4 regions of the Streptomyces sp. T028 genome follow, and region 1 is predicted to be linked to each of the others. Evidence: riboswitches for the same ligand, from Rfam matches in the RefSeq annotation. Region 1 holds a riboswitch; each other region holds the start of a gene.
The links. A riboswitch is a leader RNA that binds a small molecule or an ion and turns the genes downstream of it on or off. The one in region 1 is predicted to bind thiamine pyrophosphate.
Positions count from the first base shown of each region.

Region 2: linked by a shared signal. The riboswitch ahead of ACLZN2_RS47910 (hypothetical protein) and the one ahead of ACLZN2_RS17615 (thiamine ABC transporter substrate-binding protein) in region 1 are both predicted to bind thiamine pyrophosphate.
Region 3: linked by a shared signal. The riboswitch ahead of thiC (phosphomethylpyrimidine synthase ThiC) and the one ahead of ACLZN2_RS17615 (thiamine ABC transporter substrate-binding protein) in region 1 are both predicted to bind thiamine pyrophosphate.
Region 4: linked by a shared signal. The riboswitch ahead of thiO (glycine oxidase ThiO) and the one ahead of ACLZN2_RS17615 (thiamine ABC transporter substrate-binding protein) in region 1 are both predicted to bind thiamine pyrophosphate.

Region 1 is NZ_JBLRVZ010000018.1:5,493-10,272, reverse strand. Features, by position in the region: gene ACLZN2_RS17635 (phosphatidate cytidylyltransferase) at 1-125, shown strand, start outside; gene ACLZN2_RS17630 (SRPBCC family protein) at 284-733, shown strand; gene ACLZN2_RS17625 (hypothetical protein) at 749-1,807, opposite strand; gene rlmN (23S rRNA (adenine(2503)-C(2))-methyltransferase RlmN) at 1,950-3,056, shown strand; TPP riboswitch at 3,079-3,186, shown strand; gene ACLZN2_RS17615 (thiamine ABC transporter substrate-binding protein) at 3,257-4,339, shown strand; gene ACLZN2_RS17610 (ABC transporter permease) at 4,315-4,780, shown strand, end outside.
Region 2 is NZ_JBLRVZ010000075.1:32,960-37,739, reverse strand. Features, by position in the region: gene ACLZN2_RS47925 (MBL fold metallo-hydrolase) at 1-259, opposite strand, end outside; gene ACLZN2_RS47920 (aldehyde dehydrogenase) at 372-1,829, shown strand; gene ACLZN2_RS47915 (ferredoxin) at 1,838-2,071, shown strand; TPP riboswitch at 2,162-2,337, shown strand; gene ACLZN2_RS47910 (hypothetical protein) at 2,378-2,968, shown strand; gene ACLZN2_RS47905 (TetR family transcriptional regulator) at 2,969-3,604, opposite strand; gene ACLZN2_RS47900 (glycosyltransferase family 4 protein) at 3,825-4,780, shown strand, end outside.
Region 3 is NZ_JBLRVZ010000009.1:190,974-195,753, forward strand. Features, by position in the region: gene ACLZN2_RS09705 (IclR family transcriptional regulator) at 1-704, shown strand, start outside; gene ACLZN2_RS09710 (SsgA family sporulation/cell division regulator) at 805-1,251, shown strand; gene ACLZN2_RS09715 (YibE/F family protein) at 1,431-3,131, opposite strand; TPP riboswitch at 3,203-3,391, shown strand; gene thiC (phosphomethylpyrimidine synthase ThiC) at 3,384-4,780, shown strand, end outside.
Region 4 is NZ_JBLRVZ010000012.1:141,639-146,418, forward strand. Features, by position in the region: gene metF (methylenetetrahydrofolate reductase [NAD(P)H]) at 1-562, opposite strand, end outside; gene thiE (thiamine phosphate synthase) at 657-1,304, opposite strand; gene ACLZN2_RS12960 (Rv2175c family DNA-binding protein) at 1,337-1,702, opposite strand; gene ACLZN2_RS12965 (NAD(P)/FAD-dependent oxidoreductase) at 1,795-3,042, opposite strand; gene ACLZN2_RS12970 (hypothetical protein) at 3,075-3,425, opposite strand; TPP riboswitch at 3,481-3,593, shown strand; gene thiO (glycine oxidase ThiO) at 3,591-4,757, shown strand; gene thiS (sulfur carrier protein ThiS) at 4,754-4,780, shown strand, end outside.

The sequences.
Region 1 (4,780 bases):
TGGGCATCAAGGACATGGGCACGCTGCTGCCGGGCCACGGCGGCATCATGGACCGTCTGGACTCGCTGCTGCCGACGGCTCCCGTCGTCTGGCTGCTGCTCGTGCTGTTCGTGGGCTCCGGCTGATCAGCGGTTACTTCCGCGCTGCTCGCGGGCCCTCGTCCTGACCGACCAGGACGGGGGCCCGCCGCCTTTACCCGAAGGCCGGCCGAGTGGGACGATTTCCCCTGGAAGTCCCTAAAGATTCCTCCTGCCCGGAGTTGTCACGAAAGGGGATGGGTGTCATGTCCGGCTTCCGCGAATCGATCGACGTCGACCGTACCCCCGAGGATGTGTGGGCGTACCTCATCGACCCGTCCCACCTGCCCGAGTGGCAGGCGAGCGCGGTATCGGCCGAGCCGCTCGACCCCGGTCCTGTGCACGTCGGCTCCCGGCTGCGCATCACCCGGCACGTGGGCCGTCGGGAGATCCCGATGACCATGGAGTACACCGAGTACGACCCCCCGCACGCCTGGGGTCTGCAGGGCGTCGACGGCCCCGTCCGCGGCCATGTCCACGGCGAGATCGACCCTCTCGACGACGGCCGCCGCTCCCGCGTCACCATGGAACTCGACTTCGAGGGCAAGGGCATCGGCAAGGTCCTCCTCCCCTTGATCGTCCGCCCCCAGGTCCGCAAGGAGCTGCCGCTCAACGAACGACTGCTGAAGGACCGACTGGAGCACGGGGCGGCGTAGGGCCGTCCCTGGCGGCTAACGAACGAGAAGAGTGACGACGACAGGCACGGTGCCGGTCAGGACGGCCAGCAACATGGAGGCCAGCGTCTGGCTGTTCACCATGCCGACGGGGCCGCTGCTGACGTCCTTGAAGAGCGCGTGCACCCGTTGAACGTCGTCGTCGAGTTCTTGTGCGCGAACGGGAGGGCGCTGCGGCATGGCGTGGTTGAGTCGGCGGAGTGTCGCCATGCGCCGCTCCGTGACCGCCAGTGAAAGGCGCCAGTGGGAATACAGGACGAGGAGGACCAGCGCGGACATCAGGGTCACCGCAAAGGTCCACTTGACCACCCACAGCAATTCGTTGTCGGGTGCGTGGTGGGAAAGGTATATGACCGGTGCGAACGACACGGTCAGCCCGATTGCGGACCAGGCGGTCACCAGCCGGTACCAGCGGGCCAGATTCTCCATTCCGGGTGTGCTGGCCGGGGCGACCCACCACAGTGACAAACAGCCGGTGGCCGTGATGACCCGGGAGAGTTTCGCCGCCCGCAGAATCCAGTAGAGACAGTTCGCCCCCGCGGCTCCGGTCATGGCCACGGCTGCGAAGGCCGCGGCCATGAGGAGCTTCTGGTCGGTGAGCAGTTGCACCTTGGACAGCGCGTACACGGCCGTCACGGACACCGCCGCGCCCCCCGCCATGTACCGTAATTGACGTGGGGACGCTGTTCCGCGGTCAATCCATTCATGGAACCGGCGTCGCCCTCGTGCCGTCAGCATTTCGTCCACGCTGTGAATGCTGTAGTGCAGTACGCGGCAGCCTGACCACTGGCAGAGGACGACGACGAGATTCACCGTCGAGTAGTAGATGAGCCAGGGGAAGAAGTCGCCCTGGAAAAGGACAGCGGGATTCCGTAGCTGTGACCCGGCGACGACGGCGGGCGGTGCGTAGCTGACGGAGATGAACAGGACCCCCGCTTTTCGGTTCCAGACACTGCGTGAGCCGGCGGCGCGGATGCCGAACAGCCGGAGAACCATGATCCGGGAGATGTCCGTGGCAAGCCGTTCGCGCAGCTGTGGGGTCGCCGTGGTCGACATGATCGGTAACCTCCGTGCGGGCGGGCCACGCAGCGATTGCAGCGCATCCCGTCCACTCGCGTAAAGACCACCGCGGCCCTGCGGTAGCGGCCCGGCCCGCGGCCCGGGGGCACCCGGTTCGATCTGCGACACTGGTGAGGCCATGCCTAAGCCCGGAGAACTTACTTTTGTCGCGCCGCGCGGAGCCAAGAAGCCGCCGCGGCATCTTGCCGATCTTTCGCCTGCGGAGCGGAAGGACGCGGTCGCGGAGATCGGTGAGAAGCCGTTCCGTGCCAAGCAGCTCTCGCAGCACTACTTCGCGCGGTACGCGCACGACCCGGCGGAGTGGACCGACATCCCCGCCGGGGCGCGGGAGAAGCTGCGGGAGGCGCTGCTTCCCGAGCTGATGACCGTCGTACGGCATCTGTCGACCGACGAGGGCACCACCCGCAAGACGCTGTGGCGGCTGTTCGACGGGACGCTCGTCGAGTCGGTGCTGATGCGGTACCCGGACCGGGTGACGATGTGCATCAGCTCGCAGGCGGGGTGCGGGATGAACTGCCCGTTCTGCGCGACGGGGCAGGCGGGGCTCGACCGGAATCTGTCCACCGCCGAGATCGTGCACCAGATCGTGGACGGGATGCGGGCGCTCAGGGACGGAGAGGTTCCCGGAGGGCCGGCGCGGCTGTCCAACATCGTCTTCATGGGGATGGGGGAGCCGCTCGCCAACTACAAGCGGGTGGTCACCGCTGTTCGGGCGCTCACGGATCCCGCTCCGGACGGGCTGGGGCTCTCGCAGCGTGGGATCACCGTCTCGACCGTCGGGCTCGTCCCCGCCATCCACCGGTTCGCCGACGAGGGCTTCAAGTGCCGGCTCGCGATCTCCCTGCACGCGCCGGACGACGAACTGCGCGACACACTCGTCCCCGTGAACACGCGGTGGAAGGTGCGGGAGGTGCTCGACGCCGGGTTCGAGTACGTCGAGAAGAGCGGACGGCGGCTGTCGATCGAGTACGCGCTGATTCGTGACATCAACGACCAGGCCTGGCGTGGGGACCGGCTCGGGCGGCTGCTGCGGGGCAAGCCCGTGCACGTCAACCTCATCCCGCTGAACCCGACCCCCGGCTCGAAGTGGACCGCCTCCCGGCCCGAGGACGAGAAGGCGTTCGTCGAGGCCATCGCGGCGCACGGGGTGCCCGTCACCATCCGGGACACCCGTGGCCAGGAGATCGACGGAGCGTGTGGTCAGCTCGCGGCCACCGAGCGGTAAAATCTGGCCACGTCACATCTTCATATTCCGACAGGGGAGCGCCACAGCGCTGAGAGTGCGGCAATCGGGCCGCAGACCCTCTGAACCTCGCCCAGGTCATTCTGGGTAGGAAGTTCGGTCATCGCTCAAGCTGTTGTGCCCTGCCCGGGCGTCCCCGGGCGGGGCCGCGTTCTTCCTGGCCAACCCCAGGAGGACATCCAGTGCACATCAAGACCCTCGTGGCGGCGACGGTCGGCCTCGGCCTCGTCACGCTGTCCGCATGCGGTGCGGAGTCGTCCGGCGACTCGGCGTCCGACGGCGGCTCCAAGACCGTCACCCTCGTCAGCCACGACTCGTGGGCCGCCTCCAAGAGCGTGCTCGCCGACTTCGAGAAGCAGTCCGGGTACAAGGTCAAGGTCCTCACGACCGGCGACGCGGGCCAGGCCGTCAACAAGGCCGTCCTGACCAAGGACAACCCACAGGGCGACGTCTTCTTCGGCGTCGACAACACCCTGCTGTCGCGTGCGCTCGACAACGGCCTGTTCCAGTCGTACGAGGCCAAGGGCCTCGACCAGGTCGGCAGCGCGTACCAACTGGACTCCGGCAAGCACCGGGTCACGCCCATCGACTACGGCGACATCTGCGTCAACTACGACAAGGAGTACTTCGCCGACCACAAGCTGGCCCCGCCGACGTCGTACGACGATCTGGTCAAGCCCGCCTACAAGAACCTCCTCGTCACCGAGAACGCCTCCACCTCCTCGCCCGGGCTGGGCTTCCTGCTCGGCACTGCCGCCCAGTACGGCGATGACGGTTGGGAGGGTTACTGGAAGGAGCTCAAGGCCAACGGCGTGAAGGTCGTCGACGGCTGGGAGCAGGCCTACAACGAGGAGTTCTCCGGCTCCGCCGGCGGCAAGAAGGCCGGAGCGGACCGGCCGCTGGTCGTGTCGTACGCCTCCTCCCCGCCCGCCGAGGTGATCTACGGCGATCCCAAGCCCAGCACCGCCCCGACCGGGGTCGCGACCGGGACCTGCTTCCGGCAGATCGAGTTCGCCGGGCTGCTGAGCAACGCCAGGAACAGCGCGGGCGGCAAGGCGCTCATCGACTTCCTGATCTCGAAGGAGTTCCAGGAGGACATGCCGCTCAACATGTTCGTCTACCCGGTGGTCGAGGGCGCGAGCGTGCCCGCGGAGTTCACGGAGTACGGGCCCGCCGCCAAGGACCCCCACACCATGGACCCGGCGAAGATCGCCGAGAACCGCGACCAGTGGGTCAAGTCGTGGACCTCGCTCGTACTGAAGTGACCAAGGCGGCCGGAAGGCCTTCCGGGAGCGCGGCGCGGCTCGGGCTGATGGCCCTGCCCGTCGCGTTCTTCGGCCTCTTCTTCGCCTACCCCGTCGCCGCGATCGTCGCCCGTGGGCTGAAGGTCGACGGGGTGTGGCGGTTCGGGCGGCTGGCCGACGTACTGGGCCAGTCCGACATCCGGCATGTCCTGTGGTTCACCACCTGGCAGGCGTTCGCCTCCACCGCGCTCACCCTGCTGGTGGCGCTGCCGGGCGCGTACGTCTTCGCGCGGCTGGACTTCCCGGGCAGGCAGGTGCTGCGGGCCGTGGTGACGGTGCCGTTCGTGCTGCCGACGGTGGTCGTCGGCAGCGCGTTCCTCGCGCTCGTCGGGCGCGGCGGTCTGCTGGACGAGCTGTGGGGCGTACGGCTGGACACGACCGTGTGGGCGATCCTGCTCGCGC
Region 2 (4,780 bases), on a different contig from region 1:
GGACCTTGCCGGAGAGGCCGTGGTGGTCCGGGTGGTGGTGCGTGATGACCACCCCGTGCACCTCCGCCACCGCCGTACCGCAGGCCGCGAGCCCGGCGACGAGCGCGTCCATCGACTCCGGGTCGTCCCACCCCGTGTCGATCAGCACCGGCCCCCGGTCGGTGTCCACGACGTACACCAGCGTGAACCCCAGGGGGTTGTCCGGGATGGGCACCCGCAGGGACCGCACACCCCCACCATGATCGAACGTCGCCGTCATCTGCCCTCCGTCCCCCGGCCGTCGGCCGATCCATGGCCATTGCCCACTATAACTAGAACTGGTATCAGTTTCTGAAACACCGTCAGAAATGATGCGGACGAAGGCAGTGGCCATGGCTGAGCTCGTGGAACACGGAAAGCTGTTCATCGGCGGAGAGTTGACGGACCCCCTGGGCGATGCCGTCCTCGAGGTGGTCTCGCCGCACACCGAGGAGGTCATCGGGCGGGTGCCGCACGCCTCGGCGGCCGATGTGGACCGGGCCGTCGCGGTCGCCCGGCGGGCGTTCGACGAGGGGCCCTGGCCGCGGATGACCCTCGACGAGCGGATCGCGGTCGTCACCCGTATCAAGGACGGGATCGCGATGCGCCACGAGGAGATCGCCCGGGTGATCTCCTCCGAGAACGGCTCCCCGTACTCCTGGAGCGTCCTCGCGCAGGCCCTCGGCGCGATGATGGTGTGGGACGCGGCGATCACCGTCGCCCGGGACTTCACCTACGAGGAGCGCCGCGACGGCGTGCTCGGCAAGATCCTCGTACGGCGTGAGCCGGTCGGGGTCGTCGCGGCCGTCGTCCCCTGGAACGTCCCCCAGTTCGTCGCCGCCGCCAAGCTCGCGCCCGCGCTGCTCACGGGCTGCTCGGTGATCCTCAAGCCGTCGCCGGAGTCGCCGCTGGACGCGTACCTCCTGGCGGACATCACGCGGGAGGCCGGGCTGCCGGAGGGCGTGCTGTCGATCCTGCCTGCGGACCGCGAGGTCAGCGAGTACCTGGTCGGGCACCCCGGTGTCGACAAGGTCTCCTTCACCGGCTCGGTCGCGGCGGGCAGGCGGGTCATGGAGGTGGCCTCGCGCAACCTCACGCGCGTCACACTGGAGCTCGGCGGCAAGTCGGCGGCGATCGTGCTGCCGGACGCCGACCTGCAGAGCGCGGTCGCCGGGATCGTCCCGGCCGCCTGGATGAACAACGGGCAGGCCTGCGTGGCCCAGACCCGCATCCTGCTGCCGCGCTCGCGCTACGACGAGTTCGCCGACGCCTTCGCCACGGCGGCGGGCGCCCTCGTCGTCGGCGACCCGCTGGACCCGGCGACCCAGGTGGGCCCGCTGGTCGCCGAGCGGCAGCAGCGCCGCAACCTCGACTACATCCGCATCGGGCAGGAAGAGGGCGCGAAGGTCCTCACCGGCGGGGGCCGGCCGAAGGGGCTGGAGCGTGGCTGGTACGTGGAGCCGACGCTCTTCGGCGACGTCGACAACTCCATGCGCATCGCCCGCGAGGAGATCTTCGGCCCCGTGATCTGCCTCCTGCCCTACGGCGACGAGACCGAGGCGCTGAAGATCGCCAACGACTCCGACTACGGGCTGAGCGGCAGCGTCTGGACGGCGGACGTGGCGCACGGCATCAAGGTCGCGAAGCAGGTCCGCACGGGGACGTACTCCGTCAACACCTTCAGCCTCGACATGCTCGGACCCTTCGGCGGCTACAAGAACTCCGGGCTGGGGCGCGAGTTCGGGCCCGAGGGGTACGGCGAGTACCTCGAGCACAAGATGATCCATCTGCCCGCGGGCTGGGAAGGCTGACGGGGGCCATGGGTGACCGTTGGCACGTAGAGGTCGACCGCTCCCTGTGCATCGGCTCCGCCCAGTGCGTCCACCACGCCCCGGACGGCTTCCGCCTCGACACCGCCCGCCAGTCCCACCCGGTCGACCCGGACACGGACGCGAACGAGCGGGTGCTGGCGGCGGCGGAGAGCTGTCCGGTGGAGGCGATCGCGATCACGCTGGTGGGGAGCGGGGAGGCGGTGTTTCCACCGGAGGACTGAGCGGCCCTTGAGACGACCCCTGGGGGCGGAAAAATCTTGCCCTCAGGGGGTTCCATTCACTTCTGTCCGTATTATCCTGGTATTGGCCTACGAGGCGAGTGAGGGAGTCCAACCGGAGTAGCCGACTTTGGCGAGACGCGAAGGCATCCGCTGGGGCCGACGTCGACGGTTGGGCTGAGAGGCCGGAAAGCAGCAGTCGGGCTGGAAGGCGACCCCCAACACCTGATCCGGACCATGCCGGCGAAGGGAACCCGTCTCGTAGGTTTTCGCATGCGGTCGTGCGGTGGGGTGCCGTAGCGTGCGGTCGTGACCGAGCACTGGTACAGCGCGGCCGATATCCGTGTCGTAGAGGGCGGCGAAGCCGTGCGCCGCAGGCCGGGCATGTACTTCGGCGTCGGCCTGGACAGCCCGGAACTCCCCTCGCGGGCGTTCGGCCAGGTGGTGGGCTGGTCCCTGCACCCGGCCACGCGGGTCGCGCCCGCGCACACCCTGCGCGTCGAGGCGGAGATCCGCGGCGACCTCGCCTTCTCCGTCTTCGACGACGCGTCCGACGCCTTGGGCGTGGACGGAGTGCCGATCATCGGCTTCGGCTCGTTGATCGGCCCCCACCGCTGGTGCGGCTGGGCCGCCTCCGCGGTGAGCTCGCGCACGGTGGTCGAGGTCTGGCGGGACGGCGTCGGCTTCCGCCAGGAGTTGGCGGTCGGCAGGCCGCTCGGGGACCCGGAACGGTTCGTGCCGCCGGCCGGGGCGGGGACACGGGTGGAGTTCGAGCTCGACGAGGCGCTTCTCGCGCCCGGCGCGGCGATCACCGCCGACCTGGGCTCGCTGGACCTGTGCGGGTCGGCGTGCGCGGAGTCCGCTGGGTCGGCCGGCCTCCGGTTGCGCGACCTGCGGTGATCAGTCCGACGCGAGGTCCGGCGACCGCTTCGGGTCCGTCACGTCGATCAGGCGGCACACCGTCTCGATGTCGATGCGGACCTGGGCGATGGACGCCCGGCCCGAGAGCCAGGTGATCAGGGCCGAGTGCCAGGTGTGCTCGATGACGCGGACCGCCGAGAGCTGCTCGGGCGTGGGGTCGGTCAGACCCATCGCGTCGAGGATGATCGCCGTCGTCTGGCGGGAGACCTGGTCGACCTCGGGGGAGACGCTGCGGTCGGCGAAGGTCAGGGCGCGGACCATCGCGTCGGCCAGATGCGGCTCGCGCTGCAGGGCGCGGAAGGCGCGCATCAGGGTCTCCGCGACCCGCTCCGCCGGGCGGTCTCCGGACGGGGGCTTCTTGCGGAGCGTGCCGTGCATGTGCTCCAGCTGGTCCTGCATGGTGGCGACCAGCAGATGCACCTTGGAGGGGAAGTAGCGGTACAGCGTGCCGAGGGCGACCTGTGAGGACTCGGCGACCTCCCGCATCTGCACCGCGTCGAAACCGCCCCGGCTGGCCAGCTGCGCGCTCGTGTGCAGGATGCGCCGGCGGCGGGCCTCCTGCCGCTCCGTGAGGGAGGAGGAGGCGGGGCGCTGGGTGGTCTCTTCCGCAGGCATGGGCACCGTTCCGTGACAGTCGGTGAGGCTCGGTGATCACACAGCATGGCAGGGCCGCCCGGGCCGCGCGGGTCGTGGCGTGAATCACCTGATCCACTTCTCCCAGCACCCCTACCTGCCGGTAGATTCGGAGCCTCCCGAACGATCAAGTCTGAAACTTGTTCTAGATTAGCGTCTCGTCGTAACCTCGCGGGACAGTGCAGGCAGAAGGGGGCCCGGAGTGACCGCTGAGGCCAGTCAGGAGGGGTCCCGACGTGACCTCGCCGCTGACGGCGGGCGACCGCTCGACATCGCGCTCCTCACCTATAAGGGGAACCCGTTCTGCGGCGGCCAGGGCGTCTACGTACGGCACCTGTCGCGCGAGCTGGTCCGGCTCGGCCACCGCGTCGAGGTCATCGGCTCACAGCCGTACCCCGTGCTCGACGAGGGGTACGACGGCCTGAGTCTGACCGAGCTGCCGAGCCTCGACCTCTACCGTTCCCCGGACCCCTTCCGCACCCCGAAGCGCGACGAGTACCGCGACTGGATCGACGCCCTCGAGGTCGCGACCATGTGGACCGGCGGCTTCCCCGAGCCACTGACCTTCTCCCTGCGCGCCCGCCGCCATCTGCGCGCCCGGCGCGGCGAGTTCGACGTCGTGCACGACAACCAGACCCTCGGCTACGGCCTGTTGGGGGACGTGGGTGCACCGCTCGTCACCACCATCCACCACCCCATCACCGTGGACCGGCGGTTGGAGCTCGACGCCGCCGACGGCCGGCAGCGCCGCTACTCCGTGCGCCGCTGGTACGCGTTCACCCGGATGCAGAAGCGCGTCGCCCGCCGGCTGCCGTCCGTGCTCACCGTCTCCGGCACCTCCCGCCAGGAGATCGTCGACCACCTCGGCGTCCGCGACGACCGGATTCACGTCGTCCACATCGGCGCCGACACCGATCTGTTCTCCCCGGACCCGTCCGTGCCCGTCGTACCCGGCCGGATCGTCACCACGTCCAGCGCGGACGTGCCCCTGAAGGGCCTGGTGTTCCTCGTCGAGGCGCTGGCGAAGGTGCGCACCGAGCACCCCGACGCCCACCTCGTCGTCGTCGGTAAGCGTCCCGCCGAGGGGCCCGTCGCCCAGACGATCGAGCGCTACGGCCTCGAAGGCGCCGTCGAGTTCGTCAAGGGCATCTCCGACGC
Region 3 (4,780 bases), on a different contig from region 1:
TGGAGTCCGTCGCAGAGCACGAGTGCGGAGCCCCTGCCAAGCAGCTCGCCCGTGAGACCGGCCTCGCGCTGCCCACGGCGTACCACCTGCTGCGCACCCTCGTGTACGAGGGCTATCTACGGCGGGACAAGGGACTGTTCTTCCTCGGCGAGGCGGCCGAGCGGCTGGCCGGCAACGGCGCCGCGCAGAAACGTCGCAGCACGGTCGCCGACACCCTTGCCGGGTGGCGTGATTCGATCGGTGCCCCCGTGTACTACGCCCGGTACCGCGACGGCGAGATCGAGATCATGTGCGTCTCCGACAGCCCGGGTAATCCGGCGGTGCAGGAGTGGGCCGACTTCCGTGAGACGGCGCACGCGCACGCCATCGGCCAGTGTCTGCTGTCCCAGATGGACGACGACGCCCGCCGCGACCACCTGGACCGTTACCCCGTTCAGTCGCTCACCCCGTACACCGTGCGTGACGACCACACCCTGCTGCGACGCCTGGAGCGGACGCGGCGCATGGAACCGGTCGTGGAGAGGCAGGAATACGCATTGGGCACGGTGTGCGCCGCGATCCCGATCACTGTGGGCGCCACGATGGCGACGATGGCCATCTCCCTGCCCGCCCGTCAGGCCGACCGGCTGCTCCCTGCGGCACGACAGCTGCAGAGCGAGATCGCGAGCAAGTTGGGGTCAATCGCGATCTCTATCAGTATGTGAAAACTCACTCCTTGTGATCTGTTGTGCACGTTCAGCAAGATGCGGTGCAGTGTCAGGGGTTGATTACCGGCCATTCGACGGCAAATGACGGGGTAACGCGATGCGCGAGTCCGTACAGGCAGTTCAGGCAGAGGTCATGATGAGCTTCCTCGTGTCCGAGGAGCTCTCGTTCCGCATCCCGGTGGAACTGGGCTATGAGTCGCGCGATCCCTACGCCGTACGGCTCACCTTCCATCTGCCCGGTGATGCCCCGGTGACCTGGGCCTTCGGGCGCGAGCTGCTCATCGACGGGGTGGGTAGGCCGTGCGGGGAGGGGGACGTACGGGTCTCGCCCGTGGACCCCGATGTGCTCGGTGAGGTGCTGATCCGGCTTCAGGTGGGCGGTGACCAGGCGCTGTTCCGGTCCTCGGCGGCTCCCCTGGTGGCCTTCCTGGACCGTACCGACAAGCTGGTCCCGCTGGGCCAGGAGGGTGCGCTCGCCGACTTCGACGCCCATCTCGACGAGGCGCTGGACCGGATCCTCGCCGAGGAGCAGAGCACCGGCTGACAGTCCGACGGCCGACGCTGGCGTAACGCTTCGCCAGGGGGTGGGGCCATGCAGGAACGCTTCTTCTTCAGGGGGATGCGAGCGCCTTAGGGCGCCCGCATCCCCCTCTGTGCCTGGTGCATCTGCCTGCAGTGCATGCGTGCCGCTGCCGTGCCGCCGCTGTGCCCGCACGCGCCGCCTCAGTGCTTGCGCCGTCTCCCCCGGCCGCCGCGGGGCTGGGTGGCCTGGTCGGCCGCCGGCGCTCCCGCCGGTGCGGCCGCGGCCGCCGAACCCGGTTCCGGGCGGTCGGCCGCGACCACGAGGGCCGCGAGGGCCGTGGTGACCGGCACCGACGCCACCAGCCCGATCGAGCCCACGAGGGTGCGCACGATCTCCTCGGCGACCAGCTCGCTGTTGGCGACCGTGCCGACGCTGCTCTGCGCGATCGAGAAAAGCAGCAGCAGCGGCAGGGCGGCACCGGCGTAGGCCAGGACGAGCGTGTTCACCACGGACGCGATGTGGTCGCGGCCGATCCGGATGCCGGCCCGGTACAGCCCGCGCCGGCCCATCGCCGGGTTGGCCTCGTGCAGCTCCCAGACCGCCGACGTCTGGGTGACCGTGACGTCGTCGAGGACACCGAGCGAGCCGATGATGATCCCGGCCAGCAGCAGACCGCTCATGTCGATCGACGGGTACAGACCGTGGATCAGACCGGTGTTGTCGTCCGTGTTGCCGGTGAGCGCGGCCCAGTCGACGAACCAGGAGCCGAGCAGGCCGATCAGCATCAGCGAGATGAGCGTGCCGAGCACGGCGACGGATGTTCGGGCCGACAGGCCGTGGCACAGATACAGGGCGATCAGCATGATGGCGCTGGACCCCACCACGGCCACGAGCAGTGGGTTCGAGCCCTGCAGGATCGCGGGCAGGATGAAGAAGTTCAGGATCAGGAAGCTCGCGGCGAGCGCCACCAGCGCCATGACACCGCGCAGCCGCCCCACGACCACGACGGCGACCGCGAAGATGACGGCCAGCACCGTCATCGGGATACGGCGGTTCACATCGGTGACCGAGTACTGCAGGTCCTTCGGTGCGGAGGGCTCGTAGGCCACCACGACCTTCTCGCCCTGCTCCAACTGTCGTGACTGGTCCGGCTGGACGATCTCGGTGAACGTACGGCCCTTGTCGTCGCCGGTGTCCACGCGGATCGTGGCCTTCTTGCAGGTGCCGTTCGCCTGCTGTACGGCGGAGGAGCCCTCGGCGGTGGAGGTGTCACCGGTCGGGGTGCCACCGGAGGAGTTCACCGACTGGCAGCTCACGCTGACGACCTTGGTGACCGTGGCGTGCTGCGTCTGCCGGTCGAAGCCGACCCCGGTGCGCTCGTGCGGTGGGGCACCGCCGGGCCACAGCACCACGAGCCCGACGAGCACCGCGGCTGCGAACGGGATGAGGATGGCTCCGATGACCTTGCGGAGATGCTTGGAGACGGGCGCGGCCGGACCGTGGCTGTGGCTGTGCCCGTGCGACTGCCCGTGCCCGTGGCCGTGCCCGCCCCCGGAACCGGTGCCGTGTCCGCCGGTGTGACCGCCGCCATGGCCGTGCTGATGCCCGGAGTTGGGGCCGTCGCCGGGACCTGGAGGTGACCCCTGCCCCGGCCCATGGCCGTGCCCGACATCGTGACCGCGGTCGAAGCCGCTGCTGAAGGCACGGCCGTCCTCGCGCCCCGGACCGCTTCTGAAGTCGCCGCCCGGACCGCTTCCCGGGCCGCGTCCGAAGCCGCCCCCGGAGCTGCTTCCAGGACGGTTTCCGAGGCCACCGGCGGGACCGTTGGCAGGGCCGCCAGTGGCGCCCGGCCTGCGAGGGGGCTCGCCGGGCGGATACGGGGACTGGTGTGTCGTGGTCACCGCCCGATCATCGCAAGAACGGCAGAGGCCCACTGTTCACCGCGCCACACATGACGCTAGCGTGGAGCCACCTTTGCACACGCGGGAGCTCGGAGCACCGGGCTGAGAGGGCGCTGACCTCCGTCTTCGCGATGTTTCACGTGGAACGTCACCACAGCGAGTGATGTTTCACATGAAACGTCGACAGACGGTAGCCGCTGCGTCGACCGCCGAACCTGTTACCGGGTAATGCCGGCGTAGGGAGTAGGTCTCATGACCAACAAGGACGCACGCACGCCTGCCTTCACGCAGTACGCGGCCGACGGAGACACGGCCGACGAGACCAGCGAGAAGACCGGGAAGTCCATCGGCTGGCACAAGGGGTACATCGAGGGCGCTCGCCCCGACCTGCGTGTGCCGGTCCGTCAGGTGCACCTCACCAACGGGCAGTCCGTCACGCTGTACGACACCTCCGGCGCGTACACCGATCCGCTCGTCGACACCGACGTACGCAGGGGCCTGGCGCCGCTGCGCGAGAACTGGATCATCGCCCGTGGTGACACGGAGGAGTACGCCGGTCGTCCGGTCCGTCCCGAGGACGACGGCATTAAGCACACCTCGCCGCGCGGCGGACTGCGTAATCTCGACGCGGTGTTCCCCGGGCGGCCTCGGCTGCCGAGGCGCAGCCGGGACGGCAAGGCCGTCACCCAGCTCGCGTATGCGCGCCGGGGGGAGATCACGCCCGAAATGGAGTTCGTGGCCATCAGGGAGAACGTTTCTCCCGAGGTGGTGCGTGAGGAGATCGCGGCGGGTCGCGCGGTGCTGCCGGCCAACGTCAACCACCCGGAGATCGAGCCGATGATCATCGGCAAGAGGTTCCTGGTGAAGGTCAACGCCAACATCGGCAACTCGGCGGTGACGTCCTCCATCGAGGAGGAGGTGGAGAAGATGACCTGGGCGACCCGCTGGGGCGCCGACACGGTCATGGACCTGTCCACCGGCCGCAACATCCACACCACCCGCGAGTGGGTGCTGCGCAACTCCCCCGTCCCCATCGGCACGGTGCCGCTGTACCAGGCGCTGGAGAAGGTCGACGGCAGGGCCGAGGAACTGACCTGGGAGATCTACAAGGACACCGTCATCGAACAGGCCGAGCAGGGCGTGGACTACATGACGGTCCACGCGGGCGTGCGCCTCGCGTACGTCCCGCTCACCGCCAACCGCAAGACCGGGATCGTCTCGCGCGGCGGCTCGATCATGGCGGCCTGGTGCCTGGCGCACCACAGGGAATCGTTCCTGTACGAGAACTTCGAGGAACTCTGCGAGATCCTCGCCGCCTACGACGTCACGTACTCGCTGGGCGACGGCCTCAGGCCGGGCTCGATCGCGGACGCCAACGACGAGGCGCAGTTCGCGGAGTTGCGCACGCTCGGGGAACTCAACACGATCGCCAGGCGTTTCCACGTACAGACGATGATCGAGGGCCCGGGCCATGTCCCGATGCACAAGATCAAGGAGAACATCGACCTTCAGCAGGAGATCTGTGATGAAGCTCCGTTCTATACGCTCGGCCCGCTGACGACGGACGTCGCCCCGGCGTACGACCACATCACCTCCGGTATCGGTGCCGCGATGATCGCCTGGTGGGGCACGGCCATGCTCTGCTACGT
Region 4 (4,780 bases), on a different contig from region 1:
AGTCGGCGCCCGCCCGGCACTTGTCGACGAAGTGCGCGACATCGGTGTCCCAGTCGCCGGAGCGCGGGTGCATCTCGGGGAAGGCGGCGACGCCCACGCAGAAGTCGCCCGACTCCTTGATGAGTCGGACGAGCTCCGCGGCGTAGGTGAGGCCCCGCGGGTGCGGCACCCAGTCGCCCATCGGGTCGCCCGGCGGGTCGCCGCGCACGGCGAGCATGTTGCGGATCCCGGCGTCGGCGTACTGGCCGATGATGTTGCGCAGCTCGGCGATGGAGTGGTCGACGGCGGTGAGGTGGGCCACCGGGGTGAGGGTGGTGTCGACGACGATCTGCTGGGTCTCCTTGACCGTGGTGGCCCGGGTGGAACCGCCGGCGCCGTACGTCACCGAGACGAAGTCGGGGGCGACCGCCTCGACCCTGCGGAGCGCGCCCCACAGGCTCCGCTCACCCTTGGGCGTCTTCGGCGCGTAGAACTCGAACGAGTACGTCGTCTTGCCGGTCGCCAGGATGTCACGCACGGTGCGTGCGCGGTCCGTCCTGGTGGATGCGGTTCCGAGGGCCATACCCGCAGGTTAACCAGGGGCCGACGACCACCCAACCGAACGCCGGATATTTGCCCGAATTGTCGGCCTGTTGTCCACCCTTTGGACAGACGTCCTAGATCTGGCGCAGCCGCTTCGCGAACTCCGCCGCCGCCGCGCCGGGATCGTCCGCCTCGGTGATCGCCCGGACGACCACGACCCGGCGGGCGCCCGCCTCCAGCACCTCGTCGAGGTTGTCGAGGTCGATGCCGCCGATCGCGAACCAGGGGCGGTCGGTGCCGAGGGCGGCGGTGTGCCGTACCAGACCGAGGCCCGGGGCGTGCCGGCCTGGCTTGGTGGGGGTGGGCCAGCAGGGGCCGGTGCAGAAGTAGTCCACGCCCTCCTGGACGGCGGCGGCCTCCGCCTCCGCCTCGGCGTGGGTGGAGCGGCCGATCAGGACGTCGTCGCCGAGGACGGCACGGGCCGCCGGGACCGGCAGGTCGCCCTGGCCGAGGTGGAGGACGCCGGCGCGGGCCGCGTGGGCGACATCGGCCCGGTCGTTGACCGCGAGCAGCCTGCCGTGCCGGGCGCAGGCCTCGGCGAACACCTTCAGGTGCTCCAGCTCCTCGGCGGCCTCCATGCCCTTGTCGCGCAGCTGCACGATGTCGACACCGGCCGCGAGGACCGCGTCCAGGAATTCCGGGAGGTCGCCCTGGCGGGTGCGGGCGTCCGTGCACAGATAGAGCCGGGCGTCCGCGAGGCGGGCGCGGGCGGTGTCGGTCATCGGTGTCCCCCGTGGTGTCGGTACTGGCTGCCTCAGACGGCGAGCGCCTGGGCCCGGCGCTTCACCTCCGTACCGCGATTCTCGCTGAGGGCCTGTGCGGGGGTGCCGGGCAGGCTGTCGTCGGGCGTGAAGAGCCACTCCAGCATCTCTTCGTCCGTGAAGCCGTCGTCCCGCAGGAGCGTCAGGGTCCCGGAGAGGCCCTTGACGACCTTGTCCCCGTCGATGAAGGCGGCGGGGACGTGCAGCGCGCGGTTCTCACCACGGCGTACGGCGATGAGCTGACCCTCCTTGATCAGCTGCCGGACGCGGATCACGTCGACATCGAGCATCTCCGCGATGTCGGGCACGGTGAGCCAGGCGGGGACGAGAGCATCGGTCTTTGCGTCAATCTCGGTCACGGGGTCAAGGGTAGGCGCATCTTGGGGTGGCGGCGATGGGTCGTTCTTCGGGTGCGGCGCCGTGGGGGCTGGTCGCGCAGTTCCCCGCGCCCCTAAAGACCTGCAGTCGCGTTCTTCATGGGGCGGGCCGGGTCCGACAGGGCCTCCGGGTCCATGCGGCGTGCTGTCTCGATCAGTTTCCTGCCCTGGGCGAGATCCCGTGGGCGCCCTACCGCCAATAGAGCCACCAGGCGGTCCTCCCGGAGCCAGCAGACGCTCCAGGCCGGGCCCGTCGGGTCGCCGCGCCAGACCAGGTGGTCGGCCGCGGTGTGGTGGCCTGCGTACTGGACGAAGCGGCCGAACTGCTCGGACCAGAAGTACGGGACCGGGTCGTAGACGGCCGGGGGCTCGTCCGTGGCCGTGCCGATGATGTTCGCGGCGACGGTGCGGGGGCCCTGGAGGGCGTTGTCCCAGTGATGGACGAGGAGGCGTTCGCCGTAGCGGCCGGAGGGGAAGGAGGCGCAGTCGCCCACCGCGTAGACGTCGGGGACCGAGGTGCGCAGCCGGTCGTCGGCCAGGACCTCGTGATGGGCGCCCAGTTCGACGCCGGAGCCGGTCAGCCAGGCGGTGGCGGGGCGGGCGCCGATGCCGACGACGACGGCGCCCGCGGGCAGCCGGGAGCCGTCGTCGAGGACGACCGCGCCGGGCTCGACGCGGGCCACGCGCGCGTGGGTGCGCAGTTCGGTGCCGCTGTCGGCGTACCAGGAGGTCATCGGGGCGGCGACCTCGGCCGGGAGGGCGCCGGCGAGGGGCCGGTCGGCGGCCTCCACGACGGTGACCGCGCAGCCGGCCTCGCGCGCGGCGGTGGCGAACTCGGCGCCGATCCAGCCGGCGCCGACGACCACGATGTCGTGCTGGCGGGCGAGGACGGGCCGCAGCCGCTCGGCGTCGTCGAGGGTGCGCAGCAGATGGACGCCGGGCACGCCCTCGGCGCCCGGCAGCCTGATGGGTTCGGCGCCGGTGGCGAGGACGAGGACGTCGTACGGGACGGGCCCCGCCTCGGTGTCCACCTCGTGGTCGGCGGGGCGCAGGCCGAGCACCTCGCGACCGAGCAGCAGGTCGATGCCGAGGCTCTCGAAGTCGACGTCGAAGGCGGAGCCCTCGGCCTTGCCGAGCAGGACGGCCTTGGAGAGCGGGGGCCGGTCGTAGGGCTGGTGGGGCTCCGCGCCGATCAGCGTCACGGTGCCGTCGAAGCCCTGTTCGCGCAGGGCGACCGCGGTCTGCACCCCGGCCATGCCCGCACCGACCACGACCACGCGCCGCGCGGGCGGCCTGTCCTCTTCCCGACTCTGCTCGCTCACCCGATCACCATAGACAACTGACAATTTGTCAGTCAGCCGTCGTGCTCCGTGACCTGCTCCACAACGCTGGTGCCGCTGCCCTCCTGCGACTCCCAGGACCAGGTCTCCTCCAGTCGCACCCGACCGTCCGCCAACGCGACGACCATCGAGACGCAGTGCCCCGAGGAGGTCGTCCCGTCCCGCTTGAGCTGGACGTACCGGAAGTCGAGCCGGTCCCCCTCACGGGTACCCACGAGATGGCCGCGTACGACGTCGCCGCCCGCGTAGTCCGCCCAGATCACGCCGTCTTCCTCGTGGTACGTGAAGCGGGTGCGGGTGCCGACCTGGCCCGGGGCCTGGTCGGCGACGGGGGCGAGGACGAGACCGTCGAGCGAGCGGGACACGGGCGGGAGGCTCCCTTTAAGAGGCGCGGAACCACGGGCTAGGGTGTGGCCAACGTAGAGCACTCGCGGGAGCCCGGACGCACCGGGCTGAGAGGGAGGCTGGCCGGCCTCCGACCGTACGAACCTGATCCGGGTCATGCCGGCGAAGGGAGGGGCTGGACGCCCATGTCGCGTACACGTACATCCGACGTCCTCGTCGTGGGGGGCGGGATCATCGGGCTGGTCACGGCGTGGCGGGCCGCGCAGCGCGGGTTCGCCACGGCGGTGGTGGATCCCGAGCCGGGCGGCGGGGCCGCGTGGGTGGCGGCCGGGATGCTGGCCGCCGTCACCGAACTGCACCACGGCGAGCAGACCCTGCTGGGACTCAACCTGGCCTCGGCCCGCCGCTACCCGGACTTCGCGGCCGAGCTGACGGAGGCGACCGGGCTGGACCTCGGCTACCGCCGGTGCGGCACGCTCGCGGTGGCGCTGGACGCCGACGACCGCGCTCATCTGCGGGAACTGCACACATTGCAGACGCAGTCAGGGCTGGAGTCGGAGTGGCTGACCGGGCGGGAGTGCCGACGCCTGGAGCCGATGCTCGCGCCCGGGGTGCGGGGCGGGCTGCGGGTGGACGGCGACCACCAGATCGATCCCCGGCGGCTGGCCGACGCGCTGGTCGTGGCGTGCGAGCGGGCGGGGGTGGTCCTCCACCGCGTGTGGGCGGAGCGGCTGTCCGTCGTGGGCGGGCGGGCCGCGGGGGTCGTCACGGGGGACGGTACGGCCCTGGCGGCGGGGCAGGTGGTGCTCGCGGCGGGGAGCCTGAGCGGGCGGCTGGCGGGGGTTCCGGAGGACGTACTGCCGCCGGTCCGGCCGGTGAAGGGGCAGGTGCTGCGGCTGACGGTGCCGCCGGCGTACGCGCCGTTCCTCAGCCGTACCGTGCGGGCCGTCGTGCGGGGCAGCCAGGTGTATCTGGTGCCCCGGGAGAACGGCGAGCTGGTCGTGGGCGCCACCAGCGAGGAGCTGGGCTGGAACACGACGGTGACGGCGGGCGGTGTGTACGAGCTGCTGCGCGACGCGCACGAACTGGTGCCGGGGATCACGGAACTGCCGTTGACCGAGACACGCGCGGGGCTGCGGCCCGGCTCCCCCGACAACGCGCCGCTGCTCGGGCCGACCGGACTGGACGGGCTGCTGCTGGCCACCGGGCACTACCGCAACGGCGTGCTGCTGACCCCGGTGACCGGTGACGTGCTGGCACACGCCCTGGCCACCGGTGAACTCCCCGACGAGGCCCGCCCCTTCACCCCCCGGCGCTTCGGCGCCGCCGCCGTCACGGAGCAGCTCGTATGAACATCTCGGTGAACGGTGAGCGG